Regions from separate parts of the Pseudovibrio sp. JE062 genome, predicted to be linked through region 2. Evidence: predicted binding sites of a transcription regulator. Region 2 holds the regulator's gene; the other holds the start of a gene.
What was found. Region 2 encodes PhoB, which activates phosphate uptake and scavenging genes when phosphate is short. Its sites were predicted from a motif close to TGTCATNNANCTGTCAT; they were not measured.
Positions count from the first base shown of each region.

Region 1: the regulator PhoB is predicted to act here: its motif matches at 4,541-4,557, upstream of PJE062_RS14470 (glycerophosphodiester phosphodiesterase family protein).

Region 1 covers NZ_DS996809.1:438,627-449,264, forward strand. The annotation lists gene PJE062_RS14445 (hypothetical protein) at 76-567, shown strand; gene PJE062_RS14450 (DUF721 domain-containing protein) at 602-1,138, opposite strand; gene mutY (A/G-specific adenine glycosylase) at 1,276-2,328, shown strand; gene PJE062_RS14460 (tautomerase family protein) at 2,377-2,766, opposite strand; gene PJE062_RS14465 (AMP nucleosidase) at 2,986-4,464, opposite strand; gene PJE062_RS14470 (glycerophosphodiester phosphodiesterase family protein) at 4,790-6,010, shown strand; gene PJE062_RS14475 (site-specific DNA-methyltransferase) at 6,438-7,535, shown strand; gene PJE062_RS14480 (DUF4261 domain-containing protein) at 7,671-8,558, opposite strand; gene PJE062_RS14485 (cytidine deaminase) at 8,712-9,119, shown strand; gene tyrS (tyrosine--tRNA ligase) at 9,165-10,436, opposite strand.
Region 2 covers NZ_DS996809.1:329,061-339,698, reverse strand. The annotation lists gene PJE062_RS13975 (ATP-binding protein) at 184-1,551, shown strand; gene PJE062_RS13970 (PstS family phosphate ABC transporter substrate-binding protein) at 1,715-2,734, shown strand; gene pstC (phosphate ABC transporter permease subunit PstC) at 2,933-4,321, shown strand; gene pstA (phosphate ABC transporter permease PstA) at 4,314-6,161, shown strand; gene pstB (phosphate ABC transporter ATP-binding protein PstB) at 6,214-7,017, shown strand; gene phoU (phosphate signaling complex protein PhoU) at 7,053-7,757, shown strand; gene phoB (phosphate regulon transcriptional regulator PhoB) at 7,978-8,673, shown strand; gene PJE062_RS13940 (GNAT family N-acetyltransferase) at 8,751-9,221, shown strand; gene PJE062_RS13935 (GcrA family cell cycle regulator) at 9,318-9,878, opposite strand.

The DNA.
Region 1 (10,638 bases), 110 kb from region 2:
CGTTGTTTTGTTTTTGCCTCATTAATGAGTTATTAAAGATTTACCAAACTCACTAACAAGATATACGGATACACCATGAAGCGCTTGACTACCTTAATGCTTCTCAGCACTCCACTGATAGCCTGCCAAGCCTCTGTATCTGAAGATTTCGTCGAAGCTATACCTACAACTACTCAAGAAACGACGATTGAAACAACAGCTATACCTGCAGCACAAAACATTATCTATACGGGCACAGCAGATCTGGGCGCGCTTACCTCTACAAACTGGGTGGTGAGCGAAGGCAACGGAAACAGCGTTGCGCCGTGTCGTGTGCAGTTTAGCAAATCCGCTGCGGGCGCTGTAGCGTCCCCTTCTGCGGCAGCCCATGGCCTGCCTTCAGGACTGGCGGCGACAAGCGGTTGTTCCAATGAAGAATTGAGCAGTGTGACAGCCTGGGCGGTGAATGGGGACACCATTGAGCTGCGTAATGCGCAGGAAACCACCACGGCCTATCTTTTGATGGAGCGCCCTGACCTGTTGCTGGGTTACACAGCCAAGGGTCATGATCTGGTAGTGAGCCAGTAATCACTTTCCAACGTATAGAAGATGTGCTGAGGGATCAGGAGTTGCCTGCAGGTGTGCGGGCAATGAGGTTCTTGCCAAGCTTCTCTAGCGCGTTCTTCAAACGCTCATCGGAAACATGCGCCACCTTTTGCTCAATGCGGCGGTTTTCGATCTCGGAGAGTTTGCGCAATGGCTTGGGCGTGATCTTCTTGGTTCTGAGAGCTGGGCGTTGCACAACCTTGATGCGGCCAACCGCATTCCAGCCCAAAAAGGCATTTATACGATCACGCAGTTGCGGCGCTTCATGGGTGAAGAACAAAGCAGTGGGACCATCAGCATGAACAAGAAGGGTTGCAGGTTCGGCGACCGGCTCACCATCGGAGCTTTTGGTTCTTGGCCAGACAAGCCTACCGGGCTGTACCTTTCCGTGATACTGCTTGCCGACAAGTTCGGGCCAAGCGGCGAGAAGATCAGCACTGGCAAATCCGCGTTTGCGCGCGACAGGGTGCATCGTCTTACCGATCAGCTCGTTTAGCTGATGACTCGATCTTTTGGGAACCCGATTTTGCGCAGTTGCTTTCATCGTCTTCATCACGCCATTAGATTAAGGCACATATATGACCATTGCTTTATATTAGTTTTAATTTAGTCCCGTTTTTCGCGGTACCATGAATTACCAAGGGAACCCCAATTATTTAGGGATCAAAACCAAGGTTAACCCACAAAACCATGCAAGATAATCTAGTTCTTCTTTACTGGTATGACAGAAATTCTCGCCAACTGCCATGGCGAACAGCCCCTGCTGATATACTTTCCGGTGTAAAACCAGACCCTTACCACGTCTGGCTCTCCGAAATCATGCTTCAGCAGACTACTGTCGCGGCGGTAAAAAGTTACTTCGAACTCTTCATAAAGACATGGCCAACACTTGCAGATATGGCCAATGCGGAGGAGGAAGATATCCTGAAAGCATGGGCTGGGCTTGGTTATTATTCCCGTGCAAGAAATCTGTATAAGTGTGCAAAATATGTCCAATTGCATCACAATGGACGTTTTCCCGAGGAGGAAGAGCGGCTTTTGAAGCTGCCTGGCGTGGGTCCTTACACCGCTGCGGCGATCTCTACCATTGCGTTTGGACGGCATGCAGCCGTGGTGGATGGCAACGTGGAGCGGGTGCTTTCGCGCCGCCATGCGTTGCTGACAGAGCTCCCTGCCCTCAAGGCTGAAGTGAAGCCGCTGATGGCTGAGGTGACGCCCCATGACCGCCCCGGCGACTTTGCACAGGCCATGATGGATCTGGGCGCCACCATCTGTACTCCCAAATCACCGGCCTGTGGCATCTGTCCATGGATGGAAGTTTGCGAAGGCCGCAAGCAAGGCATTGCAGACACGCTGCCCCGCAAAGCGCCGAAGAAGGTGAAGCCGACACGGCGGGGCATGGCTTTCCTTCTGAGAGATGATAAAGGACGCATTCTGCTCCGCAAGCGAGAGGACAAAGGCCTGCTTGCCGGGATGAGTGAGCCAATCACCACACACTGGTCCGATGACGCTGCGCTGGAAGATCTGACAGCCGCCCCCATTCATGCGGAGTGGGTGCGGACAGCAAAAGATGTGAAGCACACCTTCACGCACTTCCATCTGGAAATGAGTGTCTGGCAGGCGGAGGCTCCAGCGAACTACGCAGAGCCAGAAGGCTACTGGTGGTCTGCTCCCGATGAGCTTGAAGGCGAAGCTCTGCCAACGGTGATGAAGAAAGCGCTGAAGGCGGGTGGGTTGATTTAGGAAGGCATTGACCAAAACAAGTTAGCCGGAAAGTACAGCTAATTGGCTTTACAGTCCCAGCACTGTTTTTACGGAACCAGCTCCACTGAAAGACCAATCAATCGAGTTGTTTTCGATCAAGAACATGATGGAGTTGTCGGGCTCAAAGCCAATGTTCGAAAGACGTTGGCGCATGTCTTTGTAAAGGTGTTCCTTCTGCTCATCAGAGCGCCCGCCTAGCAATGCGATCTCAATCACGATGGTTGCTTTGGGGTCTCTGTTTCCGAGGAAAGTCGGGTGAAACATCATATCTTCAGGTTCGTATCGAGAAACCAAAGTGAAGTCATCGCTGGGATTAACACCGCATGTAGCCACCAGACTTTCATGCAGCTGCTCGCTGATTGAGCGACACATTTGGGTAGGCAGTGCTTTGGGTACGTGGATCTTGTTAAAAGGCATAATTAGTCTCACTCAGCTGTTTGATAGGATGAATTGAAATCTACTGAAAATTAGATTGGTAAGATCGGCATAGGTTATCGCGCCTGGACATATGAGGCCAAGTCAGCAATCTGATTAGCTAGAGTGGAGAAACGACCTCAGGGGCAACAAACGCTTCTTTACAGCAAAAAGCCGGGTCGAGGCCCGGCTTTTCTTGTTCTTGTTGCTGCCAAATGGTGCTTATTGGAAAGCGGTTTCCATGAAGCTGCGGAGTTTTCGAGAGTGGAGGCGCTCTAGTGGCATCTCCCTCAGGATCTCCATGGTCTTCACGCCGATTTCCAGATGCTGATCCACCTGTTTGCGGTAGAAGTCTGTCGCCATACCCGGCAGTTTCAGCTCACCATGCAGTGGCTTGTCTGAGACGCAGAGCAAAGTTCCGTATGGAACACGGAAGCGGAAACCGTTGGCGGCTATGGTTGCGGACTCCATATCCAACGCGATGGCGCGGGACTGAGAGAACCGCTGCACAGGCTCGCGGTGGTCCCGCAGTTCCCAGTTGCGGTTATCGATGGAGGCAACGGTGCCTGTGCGCATGACGCGCTTCAGGTCATACCCGCTGTAGCCGGTGGTTTTCTCAACTGCATCTTCCAGTGCGACCTGCACTTCTGCCAGTGGTGGGATCGGAACCCATGTTGGCAAGTCAGCGTCGAGCACCTTGTCTTCGCGAACGTAACCATGTGCCAGCACATAATCACCGAGCTGCTGGCTGCTTCTGAGCCCAGCGCAGTGACCTAGCATCAACCAGGCGTGTGGGCGAAGCACCGCGATGTGGTCGGTGATGGTTTTCGCATTCGATGGACCGACACCGATGTTCACCATAGTGATACCGGAGTTATCTTCCCGCAGCAGGTGATAGGCTGGCATCTGCGGCAAGCGTGGAGGTGCCACACCTTCACGTGGCTCTTTATCACCAGCATAGGTGATGAGATTGCCCGGCTCGACAAAGGCAACGTAGCCGCTATTTGGATCGTTGATCAGCTCCTTCGCCATCTGCGCAAAGCCATCAATGTAGAACTGATAGTTTGTGAAGAGCACGAAGTTCTGGAAGTAGCGCGGTGCCGTTGCGGTGTAGTGCTGCAAACGATGCAGGGAGTAATCTACGCGTGGCGCGGTGAACGGGGCCAGGGGCTCAAAGCCATCTTTAGCACGGTAAGTGCCGTTTGAGATGGCATCATCCATAACCGCCAGATCCGGCACATCAAACACATCACGCAGTGTACGTTCTGCGCTGTCAGGCAGAGCGCCTTCAACGTGGGCGCCATCATAGAATGCGAAGTGCAGCGGGATTGGCTGATCACTCTCAGCGATCTCGACTTCTAGGCCGTGGTTCTTGATCAGCAGATCAATCTGATGTTCCAGATAGTGTCTGAACAAATCAGGCCGGGTGATTGTGGTTTTGTATTTGCCAGGTCTTGCTACAAATCCATAGGACAAACGAGTGTCCACGCGGATGTGGCTGGACATTTCAAAACGAAGTTCCGGATAAAAAGCTCTGACCCGGTTTGTCGGCATGCTGCCCTGAGCGGCAGACTTAAAATTCTCGCGCAAAAAGTCTGTTGCCCGATCAAACAGGAAGATCAGGTGCTCAACTGCTTCAGCGGCATCTTTAAAGGATCGTGGGGGAATTGTTTCAGGCGTGCGGATGGAACGGGTTTCCATCACAACGTCGCTATCGGATATAGTCGACACGTTCGGTTTCTCCTCTTTCGTGTCACTATATATCTGAGGGATGTTTACGACAGGGTCAAGACAATCCGCAGACAAATATGATTTATTTTTTAGTGAGTGAGGATATTTTCACGCAGCGTCAGATCCAGTTCTGCGCACAGAATTGCAATATCTGACTACATATTTACCCTTATCTCCTTCAGTTTATTCTGTAAAACTACATCCCAATTAAAAGGTGTGATTTCAGAGGAAGAGTGCAACGCTCTTTTCAGCACCACACCACAAAAGCATTCAATGATCGGGAGGGATCTTTTTTATGCACTTTGTTCGAACCGCCACGCTTGGGCTGATGGCAGGCGCTTGTTTTACTGCAAGCGCGCAGGCTGCACAGCTGGGCCCTCGCCCTGCTTTTCTCGTTGAGCAGATGCAGGAGAGCCCGCTGAAGGAAAAACTGCGGGCTTGTATTGGCAACCCTGCCACCACCTCCAACTTCTCCATTGGCCACCGCGGTGCGCCGCTGCAGTTTCCAGAGCATACTTTAGAGTCCTATCAAGCAGCTGCAGTGATGGGCGCTGGTGTGCAGGAATGTGATGTTACCTTTACCAAAGACAAGCAGCTGGTTTGCCGTCACTCCCAGAACGATCTGGCAACCACCACAAATATTCTGGCAACAGATCTGGCAGGCACCTGTGTCACGCCATTCACGGCGGCTGCGGGTGGTGAGAAAGCGACTGCTGAGTGTAGGACCTCAGAGATCACTCTGGCTGAGTTTGAAGGCCTGAAGGGCAAGATGGATGCCTCTGATCCAACCGCCACAACAGTCGAGGACTTCCTGAAGGGCACAGCAGACTGGCGCACTGACCTCTATGCAGCTGCTGGTGCTGGCGGGACTTTGATGACCCATGCTCAATCCATCGAGCTGTTCAAGGCTCAAGGTGCCAAGTTTACGCCGGAGCTGAAGCGCCCGAGCGTTAAGATGCCATTTGATGGGTTTAGTCAGGAAGATTACGCCCAAAAGCTGATTGATGAGTACAAGGCAGCTGGTGTTCCAGCCTCTGACGTGTACCCTCAGTCCTTCTTCCTTGATGATGTGCTTTACTGGATCAAGAATGAGCCAGAGTATGGCAAGCAGGCGGTGTTCCTTGATGGGCGCTTCCGCATGCAGGGCTTTGATACGTCCGATCCAACCAGCTTCAAGCCATCCATGGCTGAGCTGAAGGAGATGGGCGTCAACTACATCTCTCCTCCTCTCTGGATGCTTGTTACTCTGGATGATGGGAAGATTGTTCCTTCCGCTTATGCGAAGGCTGCCAATGAGGCTGGCATCAAGATCTTCGCCTGGACTCTGGAGCGCTCCGGCCTCATCTCTCACAATAAAGGTGGCTGGTATTACCGCAGCATCAATGATGCGATCACCAGCGAAGGCAGCGTTTACGAGCTGCTGGATGTGCTGGCGCAGGATGTGAAGGTGAGCGGTGTGTTCTCTGACTGGCCAGCAACTGTGACCTTCTACGCCAACTGCATGGGGATTGAGTAAGCCCCTCTCCTCACACTGATTTGCAATTTGGGAAGCGCGTCTATTATGGCGCGCTTTCTTTTTGTGCTGTCCGTTACGGGAGCTCTGCCATACTGATTAACCGATTTGCCCGCTGTCCCCGCAGTGCGTTTACCTTGTTCGTTTTAGTCAGCAAAAAAGCTTGACTCTCAAAAAAATATTTTAGCTCTCCATTTTCGCCATTTTAACTCCTCATAAACCTCTACCCCAAGGGAATCCGCGACCGAATATTAATGGGAGTTAACTTCGAGACAAATATTCGAATCTGTAAATAAAGCGTTGATTCTAAAAGAATAAAAGATATCCACCGTTAACCAGTGGTTTACCATATCCGGTAACCATAGCACTCAGAAATTGCGTGAGGTGCTGCGTCGCAATGAGAGTAAAGCGTAAAGAAGGGGTGTCCCTGATGACACCCCATACTTCCACCAAGCCAGAGTGGCTTGATACGATTATTAAGGGTGACTGTGTCGAGGCTTTGAACAAGCTTCCAGACAACAGCGTGGATGTGGTTTTTGCCGATCCCCCTTACAACCTACAGCTGGGCGGAGATCTGCACAGACCTGATCATTCAAAGGTAGATGCCTGCGATGATCACTGGGATCAGTTCTCCAGCTTTAAAGCTTACGATGAGTTCACTCGTGCATGGCTCACTGCGGTTCGCCGCGTGCTGAAGCCAAACGGGTCCATCTGGGTTATCGGTTCCTATCACAACATCTTCCGTGTTGGCGCGGTGATGCAGGACCTTGGGTTCTGGATCAACAATGATGTGGTTTGGCTGAAAACAAACCCGATGCCGAACTTCCGTGGCAAGCGTTTTACGAATGCTCATGAGACGCTCATCTGGGCCTGCCCTTCACAGGAGAGCAAGCCGACCTTTAACTACGATGCAATGAAGACGTTTAACGACGACCTTCAGATGCGGTCTGACTGGGTGCTGCCTATCTGCACTGGTCATGAGCGTTTGAAGGACGACAACGGCGACAAAGTGCATCCAACACAGAAGCCGGAAAGCCTGCTCTACCGTGTGCTGCTTTCCACTTCTAATCAGGGTGATGTGATCCTTGATCCGTTCTTTGGAACCGGCACCACCGGTGCTGTTGCCAAAAAGCTTGGCCGCCACTTTGTGGGCTGCGAGCGTGAAGATGCCTATATCAAGGCAGCTTCTGAACGGATTGACCGGGTGACACCAGCCAACGACGATTTTCTGGCGATGACACAAGGCAAACGTGCTCTTCCACGAGTTCCGTTTGGCAACCTGTTGGAAACCGGATTGTTGACACCGGGCGCGGAACTGACCGATGCCCGGGGACGTTTCAAAGCCACAGTTCGCGCTGATGGTTCTTTGATTTGCGGCGAGCATTCAGGATCGATCCACAAAGTGGGTGCGCTCGTCCAAGGCCAGCAAGCCTGTAATGGCTGGACATTCTGGCACGTCAAGCGTGGTAAGGCTCTTGAACCAGTGGACGCTCTGCGTCAGGTGGTTCGTTCTCAGATGCCTCGCTAACGCTGCAGCTCTTTCAGCCAGGCAAACGGTCTGGCTGTTTTACAGGGTTCATCATTGATCCTGCTTCATATCCATATGACTTGGCCCCTGCCCTCACCGGCGGGGGCTTTTTTTGTCACTTGGCAGAAAGCTGCTTTACCCCTTGCGTTTGCCAAAAGGCCAAAGAGATTTGCGAGACGGAGGAGGCGCAGACCGATCCTCGGCACCAACACCTTCCAACTCACTCACATCCGCATCAGGTAACACGACGTGCAACGATGGAGTTTCCGGTCGGTATCCCTGTGGTTTATGAACAACCTTGATCTTCTCTTCAACTGTTCCACCAACTGTATCGCCATGATTAATTACCGGGCCGTTTTTGATGAGGTAAACACCGAGATTCAAAACGAAATCAACTTTGTCAGGTGTCAGATTGGCAGATGCAGAGGTTTCAATCTCCCTGCCAATAAATGGACGAAAACCATTTGTTGCCATTATCGCTTTTTGCTTCCCATCGCTTGTCATGCCTCCGTTAAAGAACATTAGCGAAGTCCATGCAAACAAAGGAACTTCACCCTGAGCAAGTGATTGGGCATAGGTTTTAAGCTTCTCCGGTGAGATAACTGTTTTACCCTCAACGCCGATTTGCGCAGTTACAGGTAGCTTTTCGCTCAGATACGCTGCAAAGAGCGTCATTGTCTTCGCTGCGCTTAGAACTTCTTGGTGCTCCTTGGGGGAACCAAGAGCAGATAAAACGATATGTGATTTGCTCTCAGCCAGAATTGCTCCAGCTTCCGGCCAAAGCTTGTCAATTGCTACAGCTTCTTCGTAAGCATCAGCAGGCAGCGGGAATCCTATGTTCATTATGGCAACTGGAAGCCCATTTACATAAACGAAGTTAGCATCTTTTCCATCACTGTCATCTACGGGGCACTCAATGTGGAGCGGCTGGCCAAGGTATGTGCTCGCCGTGCTCTGGCACATCTCGGCTGCCGTCAGCTCGATTGGCTGTGCCAATGCCAAATATGTAAGAAATAAGCTCATACTATCCCCTCAGTGAAATATCTTTAAAATCAGAGCAATAGTTGCACCCTGACATCATAGTGCAATCTACAAAATCGGTGAGATCATAAGGACCTAATCAAGATCTGTAGAACATGATTTGATTGATAGGGGCAGAAGCTTTAGCGTGGCAGAATGACCATTGAGCAAACATTATTTGATGAAGCCAAGCTGCTGATTGAGCGTCGATATCCTACTGGCTGGGGCGGGGCAGCATCAGTCAGGACTGACAGTGGAAAGATCCTCACCAGTATAGCGCCGGACACCAAAAATGACGGGCTGTCTCTCTGTATGGAGGTTGGTGCTATTTTGGAGGCTCATAAGCTGAATGAGGCCGTGACTCATTCTCTTTGCATCTATCGAGAAGACGAGAATAGCCCCTTTGTTGTTTTGACGCCTTGTGGGATCTGTCAGGAACGGCTTGTCCATTGGGGTGGAGACGTTCTCGCTGCCATTTCCAACACGGACAATCAGTTGATCTTCAAGAGTCTGCGAGAACTGCAACCTCATCATTGGTCGATGGTGAATGGAGAAGAACTGTAGGCCTTGGCACAGCGGCCAGCTCAGGGCTGACCGCTCCCAATGTACTTATACAAACTCCACCAATGCCTTACGGCGCTTGCCGACAGCAAGTGTCAGCCTCTCACCTGGCTTTAGGTCTCCCTCAGAGATCATCCGGGTTTCCTCCAGAACTATGGATGTGTTGAGGCGGACGCCGCCGCCGCGGATGAGGCGGCGGGCTTCGCTGTTGGTGGTGGCGAAGCCAGTTTTAACCAGCAGGTCCAGCAGACCGAGTGGTTTGGCTAGGAGTGACAAAGGCAGTTCATGGGTTGGCTCGGTCAGGTCTTCCTGACCGTTGAACAGAGCCTCACCTTGCTGAAGAGCGGCTTCTGCTGCAGCCAGACCGTGGACAATGCCAGTGACCTGAGTTGCCAGTATCTTCTTGGCTTCATTCAATTCCTGACCTTTGAGGGTGGACAACCGGTCAATCTCACCCAATGGCAAATCGGTGAAGAGCTTCAGGAAACGTGGGACATCGGCATCATCGACATTGCGCCAGAATTGCCAGAAACCGAAACTAGAAAGGCGGGACGGGTTGAGCCATACCGCCCCTTCTGCCGTCTTACCCATTTTGCTGCCGGAGGCTGTTGTCAGCAGTGGCAGCGTGAAGCCGAAGAGCTGGCTGCCAGAGCGGCGACCGAGGTCCACGCCGTTGACGATGTTGCCCCATTGATCAGAACCACCGATCTGCAATGTGCAGTCGAAGCGCTGGTTGAGTTCAACAAAGTCAACCGCTTGCAGCATCATGTAGCAGAACTCGAGGACCGATAGTGGCTGCTGCGCTTCCAGGCGGGAGCGAACACTGTCGAACGTCATCATGCGGTTGACGGTGAAGTGGGTACCGAAGTCGCGCAGGAACTCGAGGAAGCGGAACTCGTCCAGCCATTCCGCGTTGTTGACGATCTGCCCCTGCCCCTCTGAAAGATCAAAGAGACGCTCTACGGTCGCGCGGATGCCAGCGAGGTTGTGGGAGATTTGAGCATCATCGAGCAGCGGACGGCTTTCACTGCGGAAGCTTGGATCACCCACACGCGTGGTACCGCCGCCAATCAGCAGGATTGGCTTGTGGCCGGTTTTCTGCAGCCAGCGCATGGCCATCAACGGCAGTAAGTGACCGACATGCAGGCTGTCTGCAGTTGCATCAAATCCAGCGTATGCGGTGATAGGACCTGCCTGCAGCTTCTCATCCAGCGCTTCAAGGTCTGTGCATTGATGCAGGAAGCCACGATCGATCAGCAGCTGAAGAGCTTCGGATTTAGGGCGGAAGCAACGAGTGGTATCGACAACAGTGTGTTTCATAATTCTCTCCTACGCCACGCAGGAGAGCTAAAACACGAAAGCCGCCTACGCGGCGGCTTTTGGTTCTGACCTCAATTTGACATGAGTTTATAGGAACGCGGCCGCCGATATGTCGGTCGCATAATAATAAACTGCAGAAATGATGGTCAGGTTCTTGCTCATGCCCAAGTGTATGACCGCAACCTACCGCCGCTGTCAAGAA
Region 2 (10,638 bases):
CTACGCCATTTCCTAAGTGGACCGAACCTCCAAGATCCTTGGTTTCGCTACGTCTCCTTGTGGGGAAATTGCAAAAATGAGCAGCCGCCGTCGCGAGAATGTCATGCTGACCCTGTTAAATTCTCGGTCAGTCTGAAAGAAAAAACAACGTAAACGCGCAGCGGCGTTTAGAGAGTGGCACGTATGTCCCTGGATACTGACAAGGAAGAAAAGCAGGTAAATCAGGAGCCGTTGAGACTGGGTCTTAACAGGCAGGCGATTTATCGCAAAACCGTCGATGTGCGCTGGATCCTTCTGGCCGCCGCAGGCATTTTTGCTGTCTTCTCTGTTGCCTTTCAGGTGCCTGTCTGGGCCTCCTTCTTCGCATACGCTCTCATCTTCATTCTGGTCATCGGCGGCGGCATGAAAAGCCGCACCAAGGTCAAAGCGCCAAGCGGTGTCAGCCGCAAGGAAGCCAGCGAGATCGTGGATCGCGGCATGAAGTCCGCCGTCAACGCACTGCCAGACCCATGCTTCGTCGTCGACTACCGCGGCACCACCCAGTACGTGAACCTCGCCGCACAGCGCCGCTTCGGCACCATCGCGGTGGGTGATCCTTTGTCCTTCCGCATCCGCGCACCGTCGCTGCTAGAAGCGCTGGACCGCGTCTCCAATGGCGGCTCCACAGAGGTCATTGATTGGACAGAAAAGGTGCCAATGGAACTGTGGCTGGAAGCGCACATCGCGCCGCTCTGGTCTGTCTCCAGCGGAAACCTCGCCGTTCCACGCGGACGCCCGGGCCTCATCCTCGTCGTCATCCGCGACCTGACGGAAGCCCGCCGTCTGGAACGCATGCGTGCAGACTTTGTCGCCAACGCCTCCCATGAGCTGCGCACGCCGCTCGCATCCCTCACAGGCTTCATTGAGACCCTGCAGGGACCGGCAAAGGGCGATCCGAAAGCGCAGGACCAGTTCCTCGGCATCATGCTCGATCAGGCAGAGCGCATGCGTCGTCTCATTGATGATCTGCTGTCTCTGTCCCGCATCGAGATGAAAGTGCACGTCCAGCCTGAGACCCTCGTGGACCTCGGCCTGATTATGCGCCACTCCGTGGAATCACTTCTGCCCGTCGCCAAAGAAAACGGCGTCGAGCTGAATGTGACAGTGCCCGATGAACCTGCAGAGATTCGCGGTGAGAATGATGAGCTGGTGCAGGTCTTCAACAATCTGGTCGAAAACGCCCTGAAATACGGCTCCAGCGGTGGCCGAGTCGATGTCACATGCCGCCCGGACCCTGATTCCACCGAGACACCGCATTGGATCGCAGAGGTTCGTGACTACGGCCCGGGCATCGATCCGGAACACCTGCCGCGATTAACCGAGCGTTTCTACCGGGTTGACGTGGTCACCTCCCGTCAGATGAAGGGCACAGGCCTCGGTCTGGCCATCGTAAAACACATTCTGACTCGCCATAGAGCCCGTCTGGAGATCGAGAGTAAGCCGGATGAAGGCGCCTGCTTCCGTGTGTTCATACCCGGTGCCGTTATTTATGACGAAAATGAACTCGATTAAAAATATGTAGCAAAATCAAACTCTTGCGATGTCATAAAACTGATACTCAACGTTCATATAACCATCACAGCCAAACGCTAGGTTACAGCCAGCTCACAGCCGGGGCGCTGTGAGGTGAACGTAATTAATCAGTTTTAAAACCAAGACTCCCAGGAGACTTCAGGTGAAAATCAAGGCATTCGCAAGCGTCGCAGCGCTCGCTCTCGCAGGTACCATTGCTGCAGGTTCCGCACAGGCTCGTGATCAGATTCAGATCGTTGGTTCCTCCACTGTTTTCCCATTTGCAACAGCAGTAGCTGAGCAGTTTGGTCAGAAAACAAACTTCAAAACACCAGTTGTTGAATCCACTGGTTCCGGTGGCGGCATCAAGCTCTTCTGTGAAGGCGTTGGCGAAAACACACCTGACATCACCAACGCTTCCCGCCGCATGAAGGCAAAGGAGCTGGTTAAGTGTAATGAGGCTGGTGTAACCCCAGTTGAAGTCACCGTAGGTTTCGACGGCATCGTTCTGGCAAACTCCAAAGCTGGCGCTCAGCTGGACCTGACCCTTGATCAGGTGTTCCTGGCTCTGGCGAAAGAAGTCCCAGTCGAGGGCAAGCTGGTTGCAAACCCATACCAGAAGTGGTCCGACATCGACCCATCTCTGCCAAACACCAAGATCGAAGTTCTCGGTCCTCCTCCAACATCCGGCACCCGTGATGCATTCGCTGAGCTGGCAATGCAGGGTGGCTGTAAGAAAGTTGCAGGCGCTGCAGAACTCGGCCTGAAGAAAAAAGCATGTCACGAAGTTCGTGAAGACGGTGCTTACATCGAAGCTGGTGAGAACGACAACCTGATCGTTCAGAAGCTGGAAGCAAACCCGAACGCACTCGGCATCTTCGGCTTCTCCTTCCTCGACCAGAACGCTGACAAAATGCAGGGCGCAAACATCAACGGTGTTGCTCCTACTTTTGACGCGATCGCAGCTGGCGACTACCCAGTATCCCGTTCCCTGTTCTTCTACATCAAGAAAGAGCACGTTGGCGTCATCCCAGGCATCGCAGAATACCTGGCTGAGTTCACCAACGAAGACACCTGGGGCGACGAAGGTTACCTGGCAGACAAGGGTCTGATCCCACTGCCAGCAGCTGACCGCGCATCAGTTTCCAAGTCTGCATCAGCTCTGACACCACTTGCATTCTAATTGCAAAAAATCAGAGAGCGGTCAGCACCTCAGCTGACCGCTTTCACGCATCCGCAAAAGGTCGACAGCGCGTTCGGGTGCTTCCAAACAAACACCATGAATTCGCTATAACAGTTGCAGCGTGTTTCCGCATAACAAGCCTGATCTGCAGGCAGAAATACGCTCTGACAGAAGAGCCAAATAAGGCGACGCAATCAAATGTTCTGGACTTACGCTGCCCTTCTTCTACTGGTCTTCGTAGCCGCTAACGTCTATGGACGCTTCCGGGCTCTGCAGGTCGCTGGTCACCAGCTTTCCGTGCTTCACTCCCGGCCAACTTACCACGGTGGGTATCTGGCAATCCTGTCCACACTTCCGGCATTTGTGCTCCTGATTGCATGGGCAGTCGTAGAGCCGCGCATGCTGGATATGATGGTCATCAGCGCCAACGCCGAGGTGATTGAAGGACTGTCCAAACCAGAACTTCAGGCATTCCTGCGCGATGCCCGCGCCATCGCATTCGGCGGCATTGTTGCCTTCTCCGATGCGGGCAAGGAACAAGCAGCTGAGGTGTTCGCCTCGCTCGCCCAAACCTCCTTTGTCCTCAAAACAGTTCTTATGGTTGGCCTCGTGCTTGGCGGCTTGTGGTACGGCAACCGTGCTATTCGCCCCACAATGCGGGCTCGCCATTTTGTCGAGCGCACCGTCATGGGATTGCTGATCCTGTGTTCCGCTGTTGCGATCTTCACCACCATCGGCATCGTGCTCTCACTGATCTTTGAAAGCCTGATGTTCTTCCGCCAGATCCCAATTCTGGACTTCGTCTTCGGCACCCACTGGAGCCCGCAAAGCGCGTTTGAAGGCGCTGGTGCAGAACACGGCGAAGCCAATACCAAGATCTTCGGCGCAATCCCGCTTCTGGTCGGCACCATGCTGATCACAGCAATCGCGATCATTGTGGCTGCACCAATCGGCTTGCTCTCAGCGATTTACCTCTCTGACTACGCAAGCACTCCGGTCCGCGCAATCGCAAAGCCAGTTCTGGAAATTCTGGCTGGTATCCCAACAGTGGTCTACGGCTTCTTCGCTGCGCTCACCGTGGCACCATTCATCCGCGGCTGGGGCGAAAGCATCGGCCTGTCAGTCAGCTCAGAAAGTGCACTGGCCGCTGGCCTTGTCATGGGCATCATGATCATCCCGTTCGTCTCCTCCCTGTCTGACGATGTGATCAACGCCGTGCCTCAGTCTCTGCGTGATGGCTCTGCCGGTCTTGGTGCCACCAAGTCCGAAACCATTCGCCGTGTGGTTCTGCCAGCGGCTCTGCCGGGCATCGTCTCGGCGCTGATCCTCGCCATCTCCCGCGCCATTGGCGAAACCATGATCGTGGTGATGGCAGCAGGCTTGGCCGCCAACATGACAGTGAATCCCCTGGAAGCAGTAACAACCGTGACCGTGCAAATCGTCACCTTGCTGGTCGGTGACCAGGAGTTCGACAGCGCGAAAACACTCGCAGCGTTTGCTCTCGGTCTTCTCCTCTTCTGCATCACACTTGCTCTGAACATCTTCGCTCTGCGCGTCGTGAAGAAATATAGGGAACAGTATGATTGATATCGCTCAGGACACTGCCGGTTCCGCAATTGGCGGACGTGTCAAAGGCATTCCTTCCGGCGTCCATACGACAGACGAAGCTCGCAAGCGCCTGAAAAAGCGCTACAGCATGGAAGCGCGCTTCAAGGCTTACGGCATCGGTGCCATTGCATTGGCCGCAACCTTTCTGGTTCTGCTGCTCTTCACAATTGTCGGCACTGGCCTGCCAGCCTTCACCTACAACTACGTGAGCGTGCCGCTGAACCTGAGTGCTGAAAAGGTTGATCCAGCCAATCCGGCAGGCGCCAGCTACAACAAGATCATCCGCGATGGTCTGAAGGCAGAACTGCCATTTGCATCCGACCGCAAAAACCGCCGCGTGCTGTACTCGCTGGTGTCCTCCGGCGCCAACGTCATCCTGCAAAAGCAGGTGGTCGCTGACACTTCCATGCTGGGTGGAACCGGTCCAGTCGCTATCCCGCTTTCAGATTTCGCAGACCTTTATGTCAAAGGCCTGATCACGCAGAAAAACGAGATCACCACAACAAGCGCAGCCACCGTTTCCGGAACCGAAGGGCAGGTGACCATCACCGCCGAGAAACCGGAGTTCGGTGCGCTTATCGCCGCTCTCAAGTCTTACTACGAGAACGAAGTCACACTGCTTTCTGACAAGATCGAAGCCCGCGGCCGTTCTGAAGTCAGCGTCAACACCAAGATCACAGGCCTCGAAACCCGCCTGAAAAGTGAAAAAGATCCGCTGGTTGTGCAGCGCCTGACCTCTGAAGTTGAGAGCAACAGAGAAGCACTCGAGAAAATCAAGGCAACTCTGGAAACCCGGAAGGCGGAACTGGCTGTTCTGCAGGGCCATCTTGCCAATATTGAAAATGGCGGCACACTCAACAACAAGATGCCAAGCTTCTTCGTGAACGTGAATGGCGGCACCATCAAAGCGGAAAAGGTCACGCCAACCAGCGTCACCGGCACCGCCTTCATCCCGCTCAGCTCCGATGCAGCCGTCGCTGCTGGCCAATGGGGCATTGAAGAGCTGGAAACACCGGAAAGCTTCCGCAAGTTCTCTGATAAAGAGATCGCCTACACGGACTATCTGGTCTCCAAAGGCACCATCGAGAACCAGTGGAACTCCATCTTCTTCAAGTCCGGTGCAAGCCGTGAACCTGAAATGGCCGGTATCTGGGGTGCAGCAGTTGGTTCCTTTTGGACCATGCTCGTTACCTTGTCTCTGTCATTCCCGATTGGTGTGGCCGCTGCGATTTATCTGGAAGAGTTCGCGCCTAAGAACCGCTGGACCCACCTGATTGAGGTGAACATCAACAACCTGGCAGCCGTGCCATCGATCGTCTTCGGTCTGCTTGGTCTGGCAGTGTTCCTCAACGTCTTCGGCTTGCCGCGATCCGCGCCGGTCGTCGGCGGTATGGTGCTGGCGCTCATGACGCTGCCAACCATCATCATCGCCTCCCGCGCAGCCCTTCAGGCCGTGCCGCCTAGCATCCGCGAAGCTGCACTGGGTGTTGGAGCTTCCCGCTTGCAGGCCGTGTTCCACCATGTGCTGCCACTGGCAATGCCGGGTATATTGACTGGAACTATCATCGGCATGGCACAGGCATTGGGCGAAACCGCACCGCTTCTCATGATCGGCATGGTGGCTTTCATCGTCGATATCCCGGCAAGCCCGGTGGATCCGTCGACCGTGCTGCCGGTTCAGATCTTCATGTGGGCAGACTTCCCCGAACCGGCCTTCCAGCAGAAAACCTCTGCCGCGATCATGGTGCTGCTCGGCTTCCTGATCTCGATGAATGCAATCGCAATCGTCCTTCGTAAACGTTTTGAGCGCCGCTGGTGATTTGAAAGGCAAGATCATGGCATTGGAAATGACCACAGACACCGAGAGTGCAATGGATACAACAATAAGCGCGCCACCAGCCGTATCAGCTGAAGGCGAAACGCTCAAAATGCGTGGCCGTGACGTAAAAGTGTTTTACGGCGACAAGCAGGCCCTGCATGGTGTGGATCTGGATGTGCGCAAAAATCAGGTGACCGCGCTGATCGGTCCATCCGGTTGCGGCAAGTCCACCTTCCTGCGCTGCCTCAACCGCATGAACGACACCATCGATATCTGCCGCGTGGAAGGTGACATCCTTCTCGACAACGATGACGTCTACGACCCACGCATTGATGTAGTGGAACTGCGTGCCCGCGTTGGCATGGTGTTCCAGAAGCCGAACCCGTTCCCGAAGTCCATCTTTGAGAACGTGGCTTACGGCCCACGCATTCACGGTCTGGCACAAAGCAAGGCCGATCTGGAAGAGATCGTCGCCAGCTCCCTGCAGCGCGCCGGTCTGTTTGAGGAAGTGAAAGACCGTCTGGATGAGCCGGGAACCGGACTCTCCGGTGGTCAGCAGCAGCGCCTGTGCATCGCGCGCGCAATCGCTGTGTCTCCGGAAGTGATCCTGATGGATGAGCCATGTTCTGCGCTTGACCCGATCGCCACCGCAAAAGTGGAAGAGCTGATCGACGAGCTGCGCCAGAACTACACCATCGTGATCGTAACCCACTCCATGCAGCAGGCAGCGCGTGTTTCGCAGCGCACTGCATTCTTCCACTTGGGAACACTGGTGGAAGAGGGGCTGACCAACGACATCTTCACCAACCCCAAAGACCAGCGCACGCAGGATTACATCACTGGCCGTTTCGGTTAAAAATAATAGGCAAGGAGGTCTAAGGAGATCATCCGATGAAAGATCATATCGTCTCGTCCTTCAATGAAGAACTGAAAGAGTTGGCCGGTCGTGTCGTCGAAATGGGCGGCCTCGCAGAAACGCTGGTACATGATGCGGTCAGCGCACTGCTGCGACAGGACCGCGAGCTGGCAACCCGCACCATTGCGGCGGACAGGCGCCTCGACAACATGCAGGCCGAGCTGGAAGAGCTGTGCATCTCCGTGATCGCACGCCGCCAGCCGATGGCAAGCGATCTGCGCGACATCATCGCCGCCATGCGCATCTCCAACGATCTGGAGCGCGTTGGCGACATGGCCAAGAACATTGCAAAGCGGACGCTCGCAATTGAGAGTGAGTTCAACAACAAGCAGCTTGCTGTCGGCGTGGAGCACATGTCTGATCTGGCGCTGGAACAGCTCAAAGCCGTTCTGGATGCCTACACCTCCGGTGATTTGGAAGTCGTCCAGCGCGTACATCTGCGCGATGATGAGGTCGATGCGCTGTACACCAGTCTGTTTCGTCAGCTGCTCACTTACATGATGGAAGATCCACGCTCTATCACCATGTGCGCCCACCTGCTGTTCTGTGCAAAGAACATTGAGCGCATCGGTGACCATGCGACCAACATTGCCGAGAACATCTACTACATGATCTCCGGAAATCAGCTTCCGGCTGATCGTCCAAAAACGGACGAACTGGCAGACAGCAGCGCTGTCTGAGACGTGCCGCTCTCCGGGAAGCTGCAAGCCCGGAAGGCGACCACGTTGAACAAGGTTTGGAGTGCCGGGTTCATTATGCGGCACTTCATGTGTCAAATCAGAGGGCGGCTTCGCGTTTCTGATAAGAAAAGACGCAACTACAAAAGGTTAAAGTGGTTTACATGCACAGTGATGACGGTAAACTGCTTTACAACAGAAGGTGCAAAGAGAGCACTAGGGTATGCCTAAGATACTGATTGTAGAAGACGAAGAACCGTTAAGCCTGCTGCTGAGATACAATCTCGAAGCGGAAGGCTACAATGTCGACGTATGCGCAAGAGGAGATGAGGCAGAACTCCTGCTGCAGGAAAGCCAGCCGGACCTGCTCTTGCTGGACTGGATGCTGCCCGGCCTCTCCGGTATCGAGCTTTGCCGCCGTCTGCGGGCACGTTCAGAAACCGAACGCATGCCAATCATCATGCTCACAGCGCGTGGTGAAGAGTCTGAACGCATTCGTGGTCTGGCAACCGGAGCGGATGATTACGTCGTCAAACCTTTCTCCATTCCGGAGCTTATGGCCCGCGTGCGAGCGATCTTCCGCCGTGCATTGCCGGAAGTTGTCTCCACCATGCTCAAGTCCGGTGATATTGAGCTGGACCGTGAAACCCACCGCGTACGCAGAACTGGCCGTGAAATCCACCTCGGCCCAACCGAGTTCCGCCTGCTGGAGTTCCTCATGAGTGCTCCGGGCCGCGTCTACTCCCGCGAGCAACTGCTCGACGGTGTGTGGGGACATGATGTTTACGTGGATGAGCGCACTGTCGACGTCCATGTGGGCCGCCTGCGCAAAGCCATCAACAAGGGCCGCATGAAAGACCCGATCCGCACCGTCCGCGGCGCCGGATACGCTTTCAACGACCAGTTTGCTGTCGGGTAATCGATTTCTGCTATATGCGCATTATGAAACTGCATCTCTGATCCGGAGATGCAGACTAAAAACAATGCGGATAACAAATGAAAATCAAGACGGTTGATAGAGCAACCGCTCATATCTACGACAATCTCTGCCAGGCTTACGAGGCAGAGTTCTCGCCTCTCACGCACAAACAGCCTGACGCCAACGGCCTGTTCGCCAAGGACACGCTGCTGGAAGGCAACATCACCGGCTATCTGGTGTACAGCAACGACCTCCCGGCAGGACTGGCGGCCATCAAGCAGGAGGAGCAGGAGGGGTTCGAAGTCTGCGAGTTCTACGTCGTGCCTTACTACCGCCGACACAAGCTGGGCCTGCAGTTTGCCAGCGCGCTGTTTGATCAGATGCCCGGCAACTGGCAAATCAAACAGATTGAAGGCGCTGACCACGCCACCGCCTTCTGGCGCGCTGTGGTGAACGACTACACCTCAGGCCACTATCAGGAAGACAGCTACAACGATCCGTACTGGGGCAACGTCACCCGCCAAACCTTCAGCGCTCAGAAGCACTAAACGCAGTCACAGGCGGATAGTCGTTACAAAACAGGCACTCAGACAGCAAAAAGCCGGGCACTGGACCCGGCTCATAACGCTTGCTGTCAGTCTATTTTAGCTGGCGCGGCGGTTGCGGCGGTCGCTGACTGGCTGATAGGCAATGCTGCGGTGATGCGCGCAATACGGTGTGCCTGCATCTGACTGACGACCGCAGAAGTAGAAGTCTTCAGAACCCGGATCGCCAATTGGCCACTTACAGGTGCGTTCGTTCAATGTCAGGATGGATGCGCGTTCGGAAACCGGAATAAAGATTTCTGCGACTGGGACGGGAGCGATTTCGGTCTCGATCGTTTCAATTGGCTCAACTTTAAGAGCGTTGGCGCCTGCCACTGTTGGCTGAACTTGTCGAGGAGTAGGAGAGGGAGCTGCTGCTGCGACCGCTTCGGTCACTGTCGGTTTAATTGGAGAAGCTGTTCTTGCCGCTGGGGCAGTTGCCTTTCTCGTCTTGGTTGCACCGCCCCCTGATTTAGCACGCCCTGAAAGCCCGAGCCGGTGAACCTTACCAATTACGGCATTTCGGGTCACATTGCCTAGCTCCCCAGCGATCTGGCTTGCGCTTAACCCGTCTGCCCAAAGCTTGGTTAGTAACTCTACACGTTCTGCTGTCCAGCTCATTAAAGGCCCCCGTCTTCCTTCAGTGGCGCGCAAAACAGTATTCGCTCAGCTCGGACGTATCCGAATTTGCCGCTAACCTGAGCGTGTGTGCTTGCAGCGTTCAGTAACTACGAGATGGTGTATAACTCTTATCGCACAGTACTATATCGGCGTTCCTACGAGCAATAACCTCAAAGAATTGAGGTGGGGAAGACTCTGGTTTTCCCCAGAATTGCCGTACTACTACTTACCTATAACAGCCTTCTTGTGGTGGGAGAAGATTATCAATCTAAAGAATAGGAGCTGTTTGTTAAACCAAGTTCCACCGCATTCTTTCCAACACAAAGTAAGAGCTGATAGCGTTACCCCGTTGATATTTAATACATATATTTACCACTGAAAAACAACTAGTAAAAAACACTAGTAAACTACAAATTGCAGTGCAGATGCACTCGCCGAATGACACCTTCATATGACGCGGTACACGCTAGAGGTGTATTGAATAAACCTTAAGAGATATGGAAAAAAACTGGCCAGTGAAGAGGGGATTAGACCTCTACTCCACCATTTAAAAATGCCACAATGTGCCCTTCCTCAGGTAGCAGACCAACCGGAATGCACCGATAGGAAGCACAAAAAGCCGGCTGCCCATTCCTGAACAGGAGTAAGGTATTGCTGGCAATACGTGTTATTGACTGCCCTGAGGGAACGCGGTTTATATGTCGCCTTCCTTACAACCGGACACCTTCGGGTGTTGAATGAAGCGCCAGATGGCGTTTTT